3 regions of the Embleya scabrispora genome follow, and region 2 is predicted to be linked to each of the others. Evidence: riboswitches for the same ligand, from Rfam matches in the RefSeq annotation. Region 2 holds a riboswitch; each other region holds the start of a gene.
What was found. A riboswitch is a leader RNA that binds a small molecule or an ion and turns the genes downstream of it on or off. The one in region 2 is predicted to bind cobalamin.
Positions count from the first base shown of each region.

Region 1 (4,206 bases), 1.7 Mb from region 2:
TCGAGCGAGGACGCGGCGTGCCACACGAGCGTGCGGGCGGCCTCCAGTTCCGTGGCCATATCGGCGAGTTGGAACCGCAGGGCCGGTGCGTCGATGAGCCGCGCACCGAACGCCTCGCGGTCGGTGAGATGACGCACGGCGGCATCCAGTGCCGCCTGCGCGCCGCCCAGCGAGCAGGCGGCGATACCGATCCGACCGCCGTTGAGGCCGGCCATGGCGATCCTGAAGCCGTCGCCCTCGGCGCCGAGACGATGAGCGGCAGGCACCCGCACGCTCTCCAGGATCACCTGGCGAGTGGGCTGGGCATGCCACCCCATCTTGCGCTCGTTCGGCCCGAAGGACAGCCCGTCGGTGTCGGCCTCCACCACGAAGGCGGAGATCCCGTCGGCGCCGTCCCCGCCGGTGCGCGCCATCACCACGTACACCGCGGACGAGCCGGCGCCGGAGATGAACTGCTTGACCCCGCGCAGGACATAGTCGTCCCCGTCGCGGACCGCGCGGGTGGTCAGGGCTGCGGCGTCCGATCCGGCGCCCGGTTCGGTCAGGCAGTAGCTGGCCAGGTCGCGCATCGAGCACAGACCCGGCAACCAGCGGGAGCGCTGGTGCGGCGTCCCGTGCCGGTCGATCATCGAGGCGACCATGTTGTGGATGGAATAGTAGGCGGCGATGGTCGGGCAACCACCGGCCAGGGCCTCGTAGACGAGTACGGAGTCCAGTCGGCCGAGTCCCGAACCGCCCTCGTCCTCGCGGACGGTGACGCCGCCGAGGCCGAGTTCGGCGCCCTTGCGCAGGACGTCGACGGGGAAGTGTCCGGTGCGGTCCCACTCGATCGCGTGTGGGGCGAGGTGTTCGCGGGCGAAGTCGCGGGTGGTTTCGAGGATGGCGATCTGGTCTACGGTGAGCGCGGTCATCGGTCAGTCCATCGTCGGAATGTCGAAGTTCGCACTCTCGCGCGCGGTCGACGGCCAGCGCGAGGTCACCGTCTTCGTACGGGTGTAGAAGCGGATCGAGTCCGGGCCATGCTGGTTCAGGTCGCCGAATCCGGACCTCTTCCAGCCGCCGAAGGTGTGGTAGGCCACCGGCACCGGGATGGGCACGTTGATGCCGACCATGCCGGTGTTCACCCGGCGGGAGAAGTCGCGGGCGGTGTCGCCGTCGCGGGTGAAGATCGCCACGCCGTTGCCGTACTCGTGCCCGCTCGCCAGCCCCAGCGCGTCCTCGTAGGACGCCGCGCGGACCACGGACAACACCGGGCCGAAGATCTCCTCGCGGTACACCCGCATCGAGGGCGTCACGTTATCGAACAACGACGCGCCGACGAAGTAGCCGTCCTCGTGGCCCGGCACCCGCAGGTCCCGGCCGTCGAGGAGCAGCTTGGCGCCTTCGGCCACACCGATGTCCAGGTAGCCGCGCACCCGGTCGAGTGCGTCCCGGCCCACGAGCGGGCCGAAGTCGGCCTCGGGGTCGTGCGAGGGGCCCACCCGCAGAGTCGCGATCCGGGCGACGAGCTTGTCCACCAGCGCGTCCGCGGTCTCGGCGCCGACGGGAACCGCCACCGAGATGGCCATGCAGCGCTCGCCCGCGGAGCCGTACCCGGCCCCGATCAGGGCCTCGACGACCTGGTCGAGATCGGCGTCCGGCATCACGATCAGGTGGTTCTTGGCGCCGCCGAAGCACTGGGCGCGCTTGCCGTTCGCGGTGGCGGTCGTGTACACGTACTCGGCGATCGCGGTCGAGCCGACAAAGCCGAGCGCCTGGACGCGCGGGTCCTCCAGGAGCGTGTCCACGCTCTCCTTGCCGCCGTGGACCACGTTCAGCACGCCGGGCGGCAGACCGGCTTCCAGGAAAAGCTCGGCCAGGCGCAGCGGCACCGAGGGGTCGCGCTCGGACGGCTTGAGCACGAACGCGTTGCCGCAGGCGATGGCGGGAGCGATCTTCCACAGCGGGATCATCGCGGGGAAGTTGAAGGGGGTGATGCCGGCGACCACGCCGAGCGGTTGGCGCAGCGAGTGCACGTCGATCCCGCTGCCCGCGTTGTCGGTGAATTCCCCCTTGAGCAGGTGTGGGATGCCGGTGGCGAACTCCACGACTTCCAGGCCGCGTTGCAGGTCACCATGGGCGTCCGCGATGGTCTTGCCGTGTTCGGCGGACAGCAGCCGGGCGAGCGATTCGCGTTCGGGCTCGACCAGTTGCAGGAAGCGGGCCAGGACCCGGGCGCGCCGCTGGGGATTCCAGTCGGCCCACTCGGGCTGCGCCCGTTCGGCGTCGGCGATCGCCGTCAAGGTGTCGGCGCGATCCGCGAGAGGAACGCGGGCCTGTACCTGTCCGGTGTTGGGGTCGTACACGTCGCCGAACACGCCGGAGGTGCCAGTGACGTGCTTGCCGCCGATGAAGTGGGAAAGCTCGCGGACCATGAACGACCTGTCTCTCGTCAGGTGCGATCCGGAGGGGGAGGCATGACCGAAGCAGCCGGCTGCGGCGCGGGGGCGCGCGCGTGGTCGGCGACGGCTCGGGTCTACGTCGAAGTGGTCAGGAAATCCTGATGGCTTCGACGCGTGCAGGAACATCCGGGGCAAGGGCGCGGGCCGGTGTCATGCGTGTTTGCTCCATCCTCGTGGACAACACGGATATACCCGCGGCCGGTATCCTGACTTCCGGATCGACACACGCTGCCCGCCTTCCCGGCTTTCGCCAGTGGCGTGGTGCACGACAGCGCACTCCCCGGTCACAGTGGCGGGACCATGCCGGATTCACACCGGCTTCCCTGCACCGCGGACCTTGTAGTTCAGGACGATATAGTCGGACGTCCTAGTAAGTCCAGCGCCCGCGACCGCGAGTACATGTCCGGAACCAACGCCCGTCGCCGCGCGCCGACAACCTGTCGCCGATGCGGCCGCCGACCGCTCGTGGAGCCCCGCCGGCACTCTCGTTCGGCCTGCGCCTTCGCCGCCCCGACTTCCGCTTCGCACGCTCCGGCCTGGTGGATCTGCGCTCCCGGACCGACAGGGCGCCATCGCGTTCATCGGCCACGCCGCCCGATGCCCCTGCCTCGCACCGGGACGGCGAACCAACGCCGGGCGGGGCATAACAACGGACGAGTGAACAGTCGCCGCGAGACCACCCGCCTCGAAGCCGACCGCCGCTGGACCGCAGGCGGCAGGTTGGACCGAACGTGCGCCTCTTGGCCTCCCGCACACAAGGCGGACGGCGTGTCCGCGACGCGCTCGCCCGGGCGTCGCCGATGGAGCCTGTTGGAGCATCCTGCACCGATTCCGGACAGGACGGCCGAGCCGCTGCCCGGATACCGGGCGCGAGCTGCCCATGAACCGGTGGAGCACCTCATAGGGCGACGTGTCTCGACGATGGGCGTGGAACCCCGCGATGCGCGTCCGACCTGGGCGCGTCGGATGCGCGTTGTGTGTCGGCGACGCCGGCCGACACGGAGATGTTCCGGGTCGGCCGGGGGCAAGTGCCCGCGCAGGAGCGCACAGGAGCGCATGGAGAAAGCTCCTCGGAGCCTTCGGCCGCCACCGAAACCGCGGGATCCGGTCGCCGCGACCGCTGCCTCGCTACCCCGCCGCGGCGGCGGCCGGGTGGCAAGTCCGGGAACGCAATTCGGGTTGTCTCCCGAGCGAGTCCTTCGTGCCGCCACACCTGTCGAGAACCGGTGCGATATCGCCGGCGGAGCGGTGGCGGCGCGATGTCAGCGGTTGCGGCCCGGGCTCCACAGCACGTCGCCGCGCCCGCCATCGTTGGCCAACCGCGCGAGGATGAACAGCAGGTCCGACAGACGGTTCAGATATCGGACGCACACCGGGTTCACCGTCGCCGCCTCCCCGCCGGACAACTCCGTGTCCGTGTCGATCAGCGCCCACGCCGAGCGTTCCGCCCGTCGGGCGGCCGTCCGCGCCGTGTGCAGGAGCGCCGCGCCGGGCGTACCGCCCGGCAGTACGAACGACCGCAAGGGCTCGAGTCGTTCGTTGAACGTGTCGCACAGACGCTCGAGGCGGGACACGTCCTCCTCACGGACCCGCAGGCGTTCGTCTCCGTCGCGGATCGGAGCGCACAGGTCCGCGCCGACGTCGAACAGGTCGTGCTGGATGCCTTCCAGGACGTTCCGCAACTCCGCGTCCAGGCAACCCAGTGCCAGCGCCACACCGATGGCGGCGTTGGTCTCGTCGGTGTCGGCATGGGCGACGATCCGTG
Region 1 is NZ_MWQN01000001.1:6,213,736-6,217,941, reverse strand. Features, by position in the region: gene B4N89_RS27110 (acyl-CoA dehydrogenase family protein) at 1-911, opposite strand, end outside; gene B4N89_RS27105 (CoA-acylating methylmalonate-semialdehyde dehydrogenase) at 915-2,414, opposite strand; cobalamin riboswitch at 2,621-2,789, opposite strand; gene B4N89_RS27100 (cob(I)yrinic acid a,c-diamide adenosyltransferase) at 3,704-4,206, opposite strand, start outside.
Region 1: linked by a shared signal. The riboswitch ahead of B4N89_RS27105 (CoA-acylating methylmalonate-semialdehyde dehydrogenase) and the one ahead of B4N89_RS20050 (energy-coupling factor ABC transporter permease) in region 2 are both predicted to bind cobalamin.

Region 2 (4,206 bases):
CCCGCCCAAGGCTGTCCACGGATGTGACTCGCGGGTAGCGTCGGCGGCGCCCGTGCGCGCCCCGAGCCCGAGGAGATGGACATGTCCGCCACCGATGCGCCTCGCCCCCAGGACGGCCCGCCGAGCACCGAGCGGTCGGCGCCGCCGCGACCGGTCTCGCCCACCGACCTGAGCTTCGCGCTGCCGCCCACGTTCGAAACCGTCGAGCAGGAGCGCCGACACCGCAAGGAGCGGCTGACGGCGGCGCTGCGGTTGTTCGGCCGGTTCGGCTTCGAGGAGGGGGTGGCCGGACACATCACCGCGCGCGACCCCGAGTTCGCCGACCACTTCTGGGTCAACCCGTTCGGGATGTCGTTCAAGCACATCACCGTGGACGACCTGATCCTGGTCGATCACGAGGGGCGGGTCGTCGAGGGCCGGTTCCACGTCAACCAGGCCGCGTTCGCGATCCACTCGCAGATCCACGCGGCCCGCCCGGACGTGGTCGCCGCGGCGCACAGCCACTCCACGCACGGGCGCGCGTTGTCCGCGCTGGGGATCCGGCTCGAGCCGATCACCCAGGACGTGTGTCCGTTCTACGAGGACCACGAACTCTTCGACGACTACGCGGGCGTGGTGCTCGACACCGAGGAGGGACGGCGGATCGCCAAGACGCTCGGCACGCACAAGGCGCTGATCCTGCGCAACCACGGTCTGCTTACGGTCGGACGGTCGGTGGACGCGGCGGCCTGGTGGTTCATCACCATGGAGCGCTCCTGCCAGGTCCAGCTGTTGGCCCAGGCGGCGGGCGAGCTGCGGCCGATCTCGCCGGAGAACGCGCGGCTGACCCGGGAGCAGCTCGGCAACGACACGGTGGCGTGGATCAACTACAAGCCGCTGTACGACGTGATCAGCCGCTCCGAGCCGGACCTGTTCGGAGTCGACGGCCCGATGACGGTCTGATCGTTTTTAGTCGATCCTGCCGATTCATGATCATTTCACCGCCGCCCGGTCGGGCCCGTTGTCCGCCGACCGGGCGCAATCTCGGCGAGATCGGCCCTGCCGGGAGTCAACGCGCCCGGTTGCGGAAAGTACAAGAACATGTACGAACGGAGCCTTCCGCAGCGGTTCGCGCGCTCGGCCCATCCCGTCGGGCCGCGCGCCCGGGTGTGGCTGCCGGCGAGCGCACATCGGGTCGGCCCGTCGGTGCTGTACCGGCGGATCGGCCAGTTCGTAGTGGACGTGATCGCCTCCGCGCTGCTGCCCGGCGCGGCGATGTTCCTGTTCGTGCTGCTGCCCACCCACCCCGACGGCTCGATCCGCAGCGGTCCGCTCACCGCGACGATCACCGCCGGTGTGCTCGTGGTCGCGGTGGCGATCCTGTTCTGGTACTGGGTGCTGCGTCCCGCCGAGCACGACGGGCGCACCTGGGGCATGCAGGTGTTCGGGATCCGTGTGGTCGACGTGTCCGGCGGTCGGGCCGGGCGGCGCCAACTGGCGATCCGCTGGGTGCTGTTGTGCGTGGACGCGTTCGCGCTCGGTGCGATCGGGTTGGTCGCGGTGCTCACCAGCGAGCGGCGCCAGCGGATCGGCGACCGGGTCGCCGGCACCCTGGTGGTCCGGGGGCGCGGCCCCGGGCTGCGCTGAGGCCCGGGCACGGACCGCCCGGCCCCGTGCCCCGCCCGCGCTCCTGCCCCGACGGGTCGTCGCGCCGTCCCGGAATGCGGCTATTGCTCCGCCGCTCCGCCCACCTTGTGGCCTTGCGCACGGTTTGCAGATGCCACCTTGTCGCCATGTCCACTCGACCACTAGTGTCGGCTCGCCGTGGTGCTCGGGAAGCCGGTTCGATGCCGGCGCGGCCCTCGCCACTGTGATCGGGAAGTTCTCCTCCACCCCCGCGGAAACGTTGACTCGTCGCCTCGGGAAGCCACTGGGACCGCTGTCGCGGACCCGGGAAGGCGGAGACGTGAACGCACGACCCGTCAGCCAGGAGACCGGCCACGGCGATCGTCCGTCCACGAGGTGTTGGAGAGGGACCCTTCCTCATGCATATCGCCGAGGGCTATCTGCCCTGGGAACACGCCGCCGCCTGGGGCGTCGCGTCTGCCCCGTTCGTCGTCCACGGCGCCCGCGCGCTCACCCGCGAGGTGCGCAACCGGCCCGAGAACACCCTGCTGCTCGGCGCGTCCGGCGCCTTCTCGTTCGTGCTGTCCGCGCTGAAGATCCCATCCGTCACCGGTAGTTGCTCGCATCCCACCGGCACCGGTCTGGGCGCCATCCTGTTCCGGCCGCCGATCATGGCGGTGCTCGGCACGATCACCCTGCTCTTCCAGGCGCTGTTGCTCGCCCACGGCGGGTTGACCACGCTCGGCGCGAACGTGTTCTCGATGGCGATCGTCGGCCCCTGGGCCGGCTACGGCGCATATCGACTCGCCCGCTCGCTCCTGGACCGGCGCGGCGGCACCATGCCGCTGGACGTCGCGGTGTTCGCCGGCGCGTTCGTCGCGGACCTGAGCACCTACTGCGTCACCAGCGTGCAACTCGCCCTCGCCTTCCCCGACCCGGACAGCGGATTCCCGGGCGCGCTGGCCAAGTTCGGCGGCATCTTCTCGCTCACCCAGATCCCGCTGGCGATCAGCGAGGGCCTGTTGACGGTCCTGGTGGTGCGCCTGCTGCGGCAGTCCAGTCGCGGTGACCTGATCCGCCTCGGCGTGCTGACCGACGCGCGGCCCGTGCGCGAGGAGGAGAAGAGCAAGTGAAGCGCTCGACGAAGATCAACCTGCTGATCGTGCTGGCCGTGGTGCTGCTCGCGGCGCTGCCCGTGGTGTTCGGCATGGGCGACCACAAGGACGAGCCGTTCGCGGGCGCCGACACCCAGGCCGAGACCGCGATCACCGAGAACGACCCGGACTACGAGCCGTGGTTCAGCCCGCTGTACGAACCGCCGTCCGGCGAGATCGAGTCCGGCCTGTTCGCGCTCCAGGCGGCGCTCGGCGCGGGTGTGGTCGGGTACATGTTCGGCGTCAAGCGCACCCGCCGAAAGCTCGCGCCCGAGGCGAGCGACACCCCCGACGAGCCGGGCCCGGGCCCTGATCCGGCGGCTGCCGCGGAGGGCCCGGTATCGGTCCCGGGTCGCTGATCCGTGCTGCCGATCGACGCGGCGGCGCATGCCAGTGCCTGGCGCCGCCGCCATCCGGCCGACAAGGCCGTGCTCTCCCTCGGGCTGCTCGGGTGCGCGGTGGCGCTGCCGCCGTGGCCCGGCGCGGTGCTGGTCGCGGTCACCGTGCTGGTGATCGCGCTGGGCTTCGCCCGGGTGCCCGCCCGGCGGTTGTGGCGGGCGGCCCGCGCGCCGCTGGGCTTCGCGGTGACCGGTGCGCTGACGCTGCTCGTGTCCATCCGCGCGGACGGTGTCGGCTGGGCGCCGGACGGGCCGCGCCACGCGGGCGAGTTGGTGGCCCGCTCCGGTGCGGCCGGGTTGGCGATGTTGTTGTTCGCGTTCACCACGCCGCTGTCGGACGTGCTGCCCCGGCTGACCCGGGTGGGTGTGCCGGCGGCCGTGGTGGACGTGGCGGCGGTGATGTACCGGATGTTGTTCCTGCTCTACGACACCACCGCCCGGATCAACCAGGCCCAGGCCGGGCGGCTCGGGCATCGCACCCGGCGGGCCCGGTGGCGTTCGGTGGCGGGGCTGGGGTCGGCGGTGTTCGTGCACGCGTTCGCGCGGGCCCGGCGGCTGGAGGAAGGGCTGGCCGGGCGCGGCTACGACGGGCGGTTGCGGGTGCTCGTGGACGAGGTGCCCGTCTCGCGCGGCTTCGTCGCCCGGTCCGTGTTCCTCGTGGCGGCGGTCGTCGTCGCCACTCTTCTCCTGGGATCGGTGATGCCGTGATTCCGCTGCGGGTACGAGAGGTCGGCTACGCCTACGAGGACGGGCCGCCGGTACTGACCGGGTTGTCCCTGGCCGTCCCGGCGGGCCGGGCACTGGCCCTGCTCGGGCCGAACGGCAGCGGCAAGACCACACTGCTGCGGCTGTTGACCGGCGGCCTGGTGCCGGGTTCGGGTCGGGTGGAGCTGCACGGCACGCCGATCCGGCACGACCGCAAGGGACTCGCCGAACTGCGCCGGGTGGTGCAACTGGTCGTGCAGGATCCCGACGACCAGCTGTTCTCCGCGTCGGTGGCCCAGGACGTCTCGTTCGGGCCGCTCAACCTCGGGCTCGCGCCGGACGAG
Region 2 is NZ_MWQN01000001.1:4,534,824-4,539,029, reverse strand. Features, by position in the region: gene B4N89_RS20060 (class II aldolase/adducin family protein) at 82-942, shown strand; gene B4N89_RS20055 (RDD family protein) at 1,081-1,626, shown strand; cobalamin riboswitch at 1,788-1,996, shown strand; gene B4N89_RS20050 (energy-coupling factor ABC transporter permease) at 2,025-2,738, shown strand; gene B4N89_RS20045 (energy-coupling factor ABC transporter substrate-binding protein) at 2,735-3,118, shown strand; gene cbiQ (cobalt ECF transporter T component CbiQ) at 3,122-3,865, shown strand; gene B4N89_RS20035 (energy-coupling factor ABC transporter ATP-binding protein) at 3,862-4,206, shown strand, end outside.

Region 3 (4,206 bases), on a different contig from region 2:
GGTGGCCACGATCTTCGTACGGAGCCGGATGGTGGCCGCCCGGCAACCGGTGACCGCGGTGGCGCGTCCCGTGTCGTCCCTCGACCACGCGCTCTGACCATGGGATATGGTCGCGCCGTGCCCGTATCCGAGAGTGTTCCCGTCCCCGGGTCGGCCCGGGGACGGGAGTCCGGCCCGCGAGCGACGGCACGCCACGATCCCCGGGTGCAGTGGGTCGTCAGCCTCGGCGTCATCGCCGTGGGCATCGCGACGATCCGCCCGGTGGGCTCCAGCGGTCGCGGTCTGGCCGTCGTCGTCCTCATCGCGCTCAACTCCCTGTTCCTGCTGGGCCGCAACGTCCCCGAGGACAGGGTCCCCCCACGCGTGGGCGTGGTATGGATGGTGCTGGGCCTCGTGGCGGCGGCCGCCCTGGTCGGCACCGCCCGCGGCGGTACGAGCTATCTGTTCGCGTACTTCCTCGTCGGCCACATCGGCTACCGCCTGCCGCTTGCGCAGGCGGCCCCGCTCGCGGTGCTGGGCGGGCTGCTCTGCGGTGGCGTGCTGTACCTGCATCTCGGCCCGGGCCACGAGGCGTTGCCCTGGGGCCTGGGATTGTCCACCACCCTGCCGGTGGTGATGGGGATCATCAGCCGCAGTCGACAGCGGGCGGTGGAGGCCGTGATCGAATCCGCCGAATCCGCCGAGCGCGCCGCCCGCGCCGAGGCCCGCACGGCCGCACTGGCCGAGCGCAGCCGGATCGCCCGGGACGTGCACGACGTCCTCGCACACTCGCTGGCCGGCATCAACATGCAACTCGAACTCGTCGACGCCCTCCTCGACACGGGCGACCTGGCCAAGGTTCGCGAAGCCAACGACAAGGCGCACAGTCTGGTGAAAGAGAGCCTGAAGCAGGCCCAATGGACCGTCCACGCGCTGCGCGAGGACGCGCTGCCGCTCATGGCGAGCCTGACCGCCATGGTCGAGTCGTCGGGCCACCGGGACGCGCTCACCGTCGGCGGCACCGTACGCGAACCACCCGCCCGGACGGTCCAGCACCTGCTGCGGATCGCCCAGGAGGCGCTGACCAACGCCGCCCGGCACGCCCCCGGCGGCGATGTGCGGGTGGAGGTGACGTTCGCAGCCGCGTCGATCACACTGCGGATCCGCAACGGCCCCGCCACCTTGGAGGCGGCCGGGCCCGGCGGCGGCATGGGACTGATCGGCATGCGCGAACGCATCGCCATGGTGGACGGAACCCTCACGGCCGGACCGATCACCGAAGGACCGGAACGAGGCGGCTGGCAGGTGGAGGCGGTGATCCCGGAATGAACGACACCACAGGGCACGACCCGCGATCGGCCGACGCGACCCGGCGGCTGCGGGTGGTGGTGGCCGACGACCAGGCCGCCATCCGCGAACCGCTGGCGGCCGTGCTCGCGCTCGCCGAGGACATAGACGTCGTCGCGGCCGCCGCGGACGGGGACGAGGTGCTCGCCGCCGCGGCCGCGGGCCCGGTGGACGTGGTGCTCATGGACCTGCGCATGCCCCGGACCGACGGCATCGAGGCGACCCGGCGACTGACCGAGGAACACCCCGGGGTGGCCGTCGTCGTCCTGACCACCTTCGCCGACGACGACTCGATCCTGGCCGCGCTGAGCGCGGGTGCGCGCGGCTACCTGACCAAGAACGCGGGCCGCCAGGACATCGTCCGCGCGATCCGGGCCGCCGCCGCGGGCCAGTCCGTGCTCGACCGCGAGGTCCAGGACCGGCTGCTCGCCACCGTCCGCACCCGGGCCACGACGCCGAAAGACAACCTCCCCGACGACATAACACCCCGTGAACGCGAAGTCCTCGCGCTCATCGGCCAAGGCCTGCCCAACCGGGCCATCGCCGAGAAACTCTTCATCAGCGAGGCCACCGTCAAGACCCACATCAACAACCTTTTCGCCAAAGCCGGCATTCGCGACCGCGCCGACGCGGTGCGCCGAGCCATCGCGGCGGGTCTGTAACGCGGTTCCGGCTCCGGCCGCCGCGTCGAGCGCCGGCGAGACGCGACGAGCGGTTTGGTAGCCTGTGGCCGCCGTGGTGTACGGGAAGCCGGTCGAATGCCGGCGCGGCCCTCGCCACTGTAGCCGCGGAGTTCCGCAGCCCTCGCCGACCGCTCCCCAGGCGGTCGGGGTCACTGGATGGATCGGGAACGAGCCAACCGGGAAGGCCGGCCGCGGAGCGTCGATGCGGAAGCCAGGAGACCGGCCACGGCGCGACATGTTCCACGAGGGTTGGAGAACACATGCCCCGCGCTGCCCTGCGCCCGTTTCGAGCCGAACGTTCCATACCTCCGGCGGGCGCCCCGCACTCCGTGCGCCCCATACGCTCCACCCGCTCCGGTCTCGCCGCCGTGGCGCTCCTGCTCGTCGGCGCGCTCGGCGCCTGCACGGGCGCGCCCGAGGCCGACAAGCCCGTCGCGGCGGCGGGGAGCAGCCACCCGACACCGGTGAGCGTGAACAGGTGCGGCGTCACCACCACCGTGACGGCACCGCCGGCCCGGCTGGTCACCCTCAACCAGGGCGCCACCGAAGTCGCCCTGGCCCTCGACCTGCAGACCCGGATGGCCGGAACGGCGTACCTCGACGACGCGGTCCCGGCGCGATGGAAGACGGCCTACGACACCGTCCCGGTGCTCTCCGAGAAGTACCCGTCCAAGGAGAAACTCCTCGCGGCGCGCCCGGACTTCCTCTACGCCTCCTACTCCAGCGCGTTCACCGACAAGGTGGCGGGCACGCGGGACGAACTGGGTTCCCAGGGCATCACCACCTACCTGTCGCCGCTGGGTTGCGCCGACGGCAAGCAGTCGGCGTCGCCCTCCTTCCAGGCGGTATGGGACGAACTGGGCGATGTCGCCGAGCTGTTCGGCGTCGCACCGCGTGCCGCCGCCATCCGGGACACGCAGCAGCGGCAACTGGCCGAAGTCACCGCCAAGTCGACGGGCAAGGGCCTGAAGGTGCTCTGGTACGACTCGGATACCAAGACCCCCTACGTCGGCGCGGGCCACGGCGGACCCCAGCTCGTGCTCGACGCCGTCGGCGCCCGCAACGTCTTCGACACGCTGCCCGGTGGCTGGAAGAGCACGAGTTGGGAGCAGGTGGTCGCGGCGGACCCGGACGCCATCGTGCTCGCGGACGCCGGGTGGGACACCGCACAATCCAAGATCGACTATCTCGAACACGACCCCGTGCTGAGCAAGCTCAAGGCCGTCCAACGCCGTGCGTACGTGGTCGTGCCGTTCTCCGAGTCGACCCCCGGCGTGCAACTCGCCGACGGTGCCGTCCGGGTCTCGGCCGGCCTGGGCAACCTGACTCCGCGTCCGTGACCGCTCGTCCCGCCGCACGACTCGCCGGCGCGAGTCGTGCGGCGGTGGCCCTGGCCGTCGCCGCAGTGCTGCTGCTGTCCACCGTTGTGCTCGGCCTCGCCGTGGGATCGGTGCACGAGCCGCCGCACGTCGTGGCCGACGTGGTGCTGCGCCGACTGGGCCTCGGTGGCTCCGACGTCACGCCGTTGGACGATCAGATCGTCTGGCAACTTCGGCTGCCGCGCGTCCTGGGGGCCGCCGCGACCGGCGCGGGACTCGCGGTGTGCGGGGCCGTGTTGCAGACCCTGACCGGCAACGACCTGGCCGACCCCTACCTGCTCGGGATCTCCAACGGCGCCGCCGTCGGCGCGGTCACCGTGATCGTCCTCGGTGTAGGGGTCTCCGGCACCGCGGGAATCGGCGCGCTCCCGGCCGCCGCCTTCGTCGGTGCCCTGCTCGCCGTCCTCGTCGTGCTGACCCTGGCCGGGGCGCACAGCCGGACCCTGCCGGCCTCGCGAACCGTGCTGGCCGGCATCGCGGTGGGGCAGTTGTGCGGCGCGTACACCTCGTTCGTCGTGCTCGTCCTCGGCGACCGCAACGCCGCTCGCGGCGTCATGGAGTGGACGCTGGGTTCGGTGGCCGGGGTGCGGTGGAACACGGCCGTCTTCCTGGTCGCGGTGGCCGTCCTCGGCACGGTGGCGATGGGCGCGGCCGCCCGGGACCTCGACGCGTTCGCGTTCGGCGAGACCGCGGCCCGTTCCGTCGGCGTGCACGTCGAACGGACCCGCTGGGCCCTGATCGCCGCGGCGGCGCTGGTGACCGCGTGTCTGGTGGCCAATACCGGCGTCATCGGGTTCGTGGGTCTGGTCGTGCCGCAC
Region 3 is NZ_MWQN01000004.1:396,575-400,780, reverse strand. Features, by position in the region: gene B4N89_RS42265 (hypothetical protein) at 1-97, shown strand, start outside; gene B4N89_RS42260 (sensor histidine kinase) at 100-1,308, shown strand; gene B4N89_RS42255 (response regulator transcription factor) at 1,305-1,988, shown strand; cobalamin riboswitch at 2,037-2,251, shown strand; gene B4N89_RS48435 (ABC transporter substrate-binding protein) at 2,270-3,349, shown strand; gene B4N89_RS42250 (FecCD family ABC transporter permease) at 3,346-4,206, shown strand, end outside.
Region 3: linked by a shared signal. The riboswitch ahead of B4N89_RS48435 (ABC transporter substrate-binding protein) and the one ahead of B4N89_RS20050 (energy-coupling factor ABC transporter permease) in region 2 are both predicted to bind cobalamin.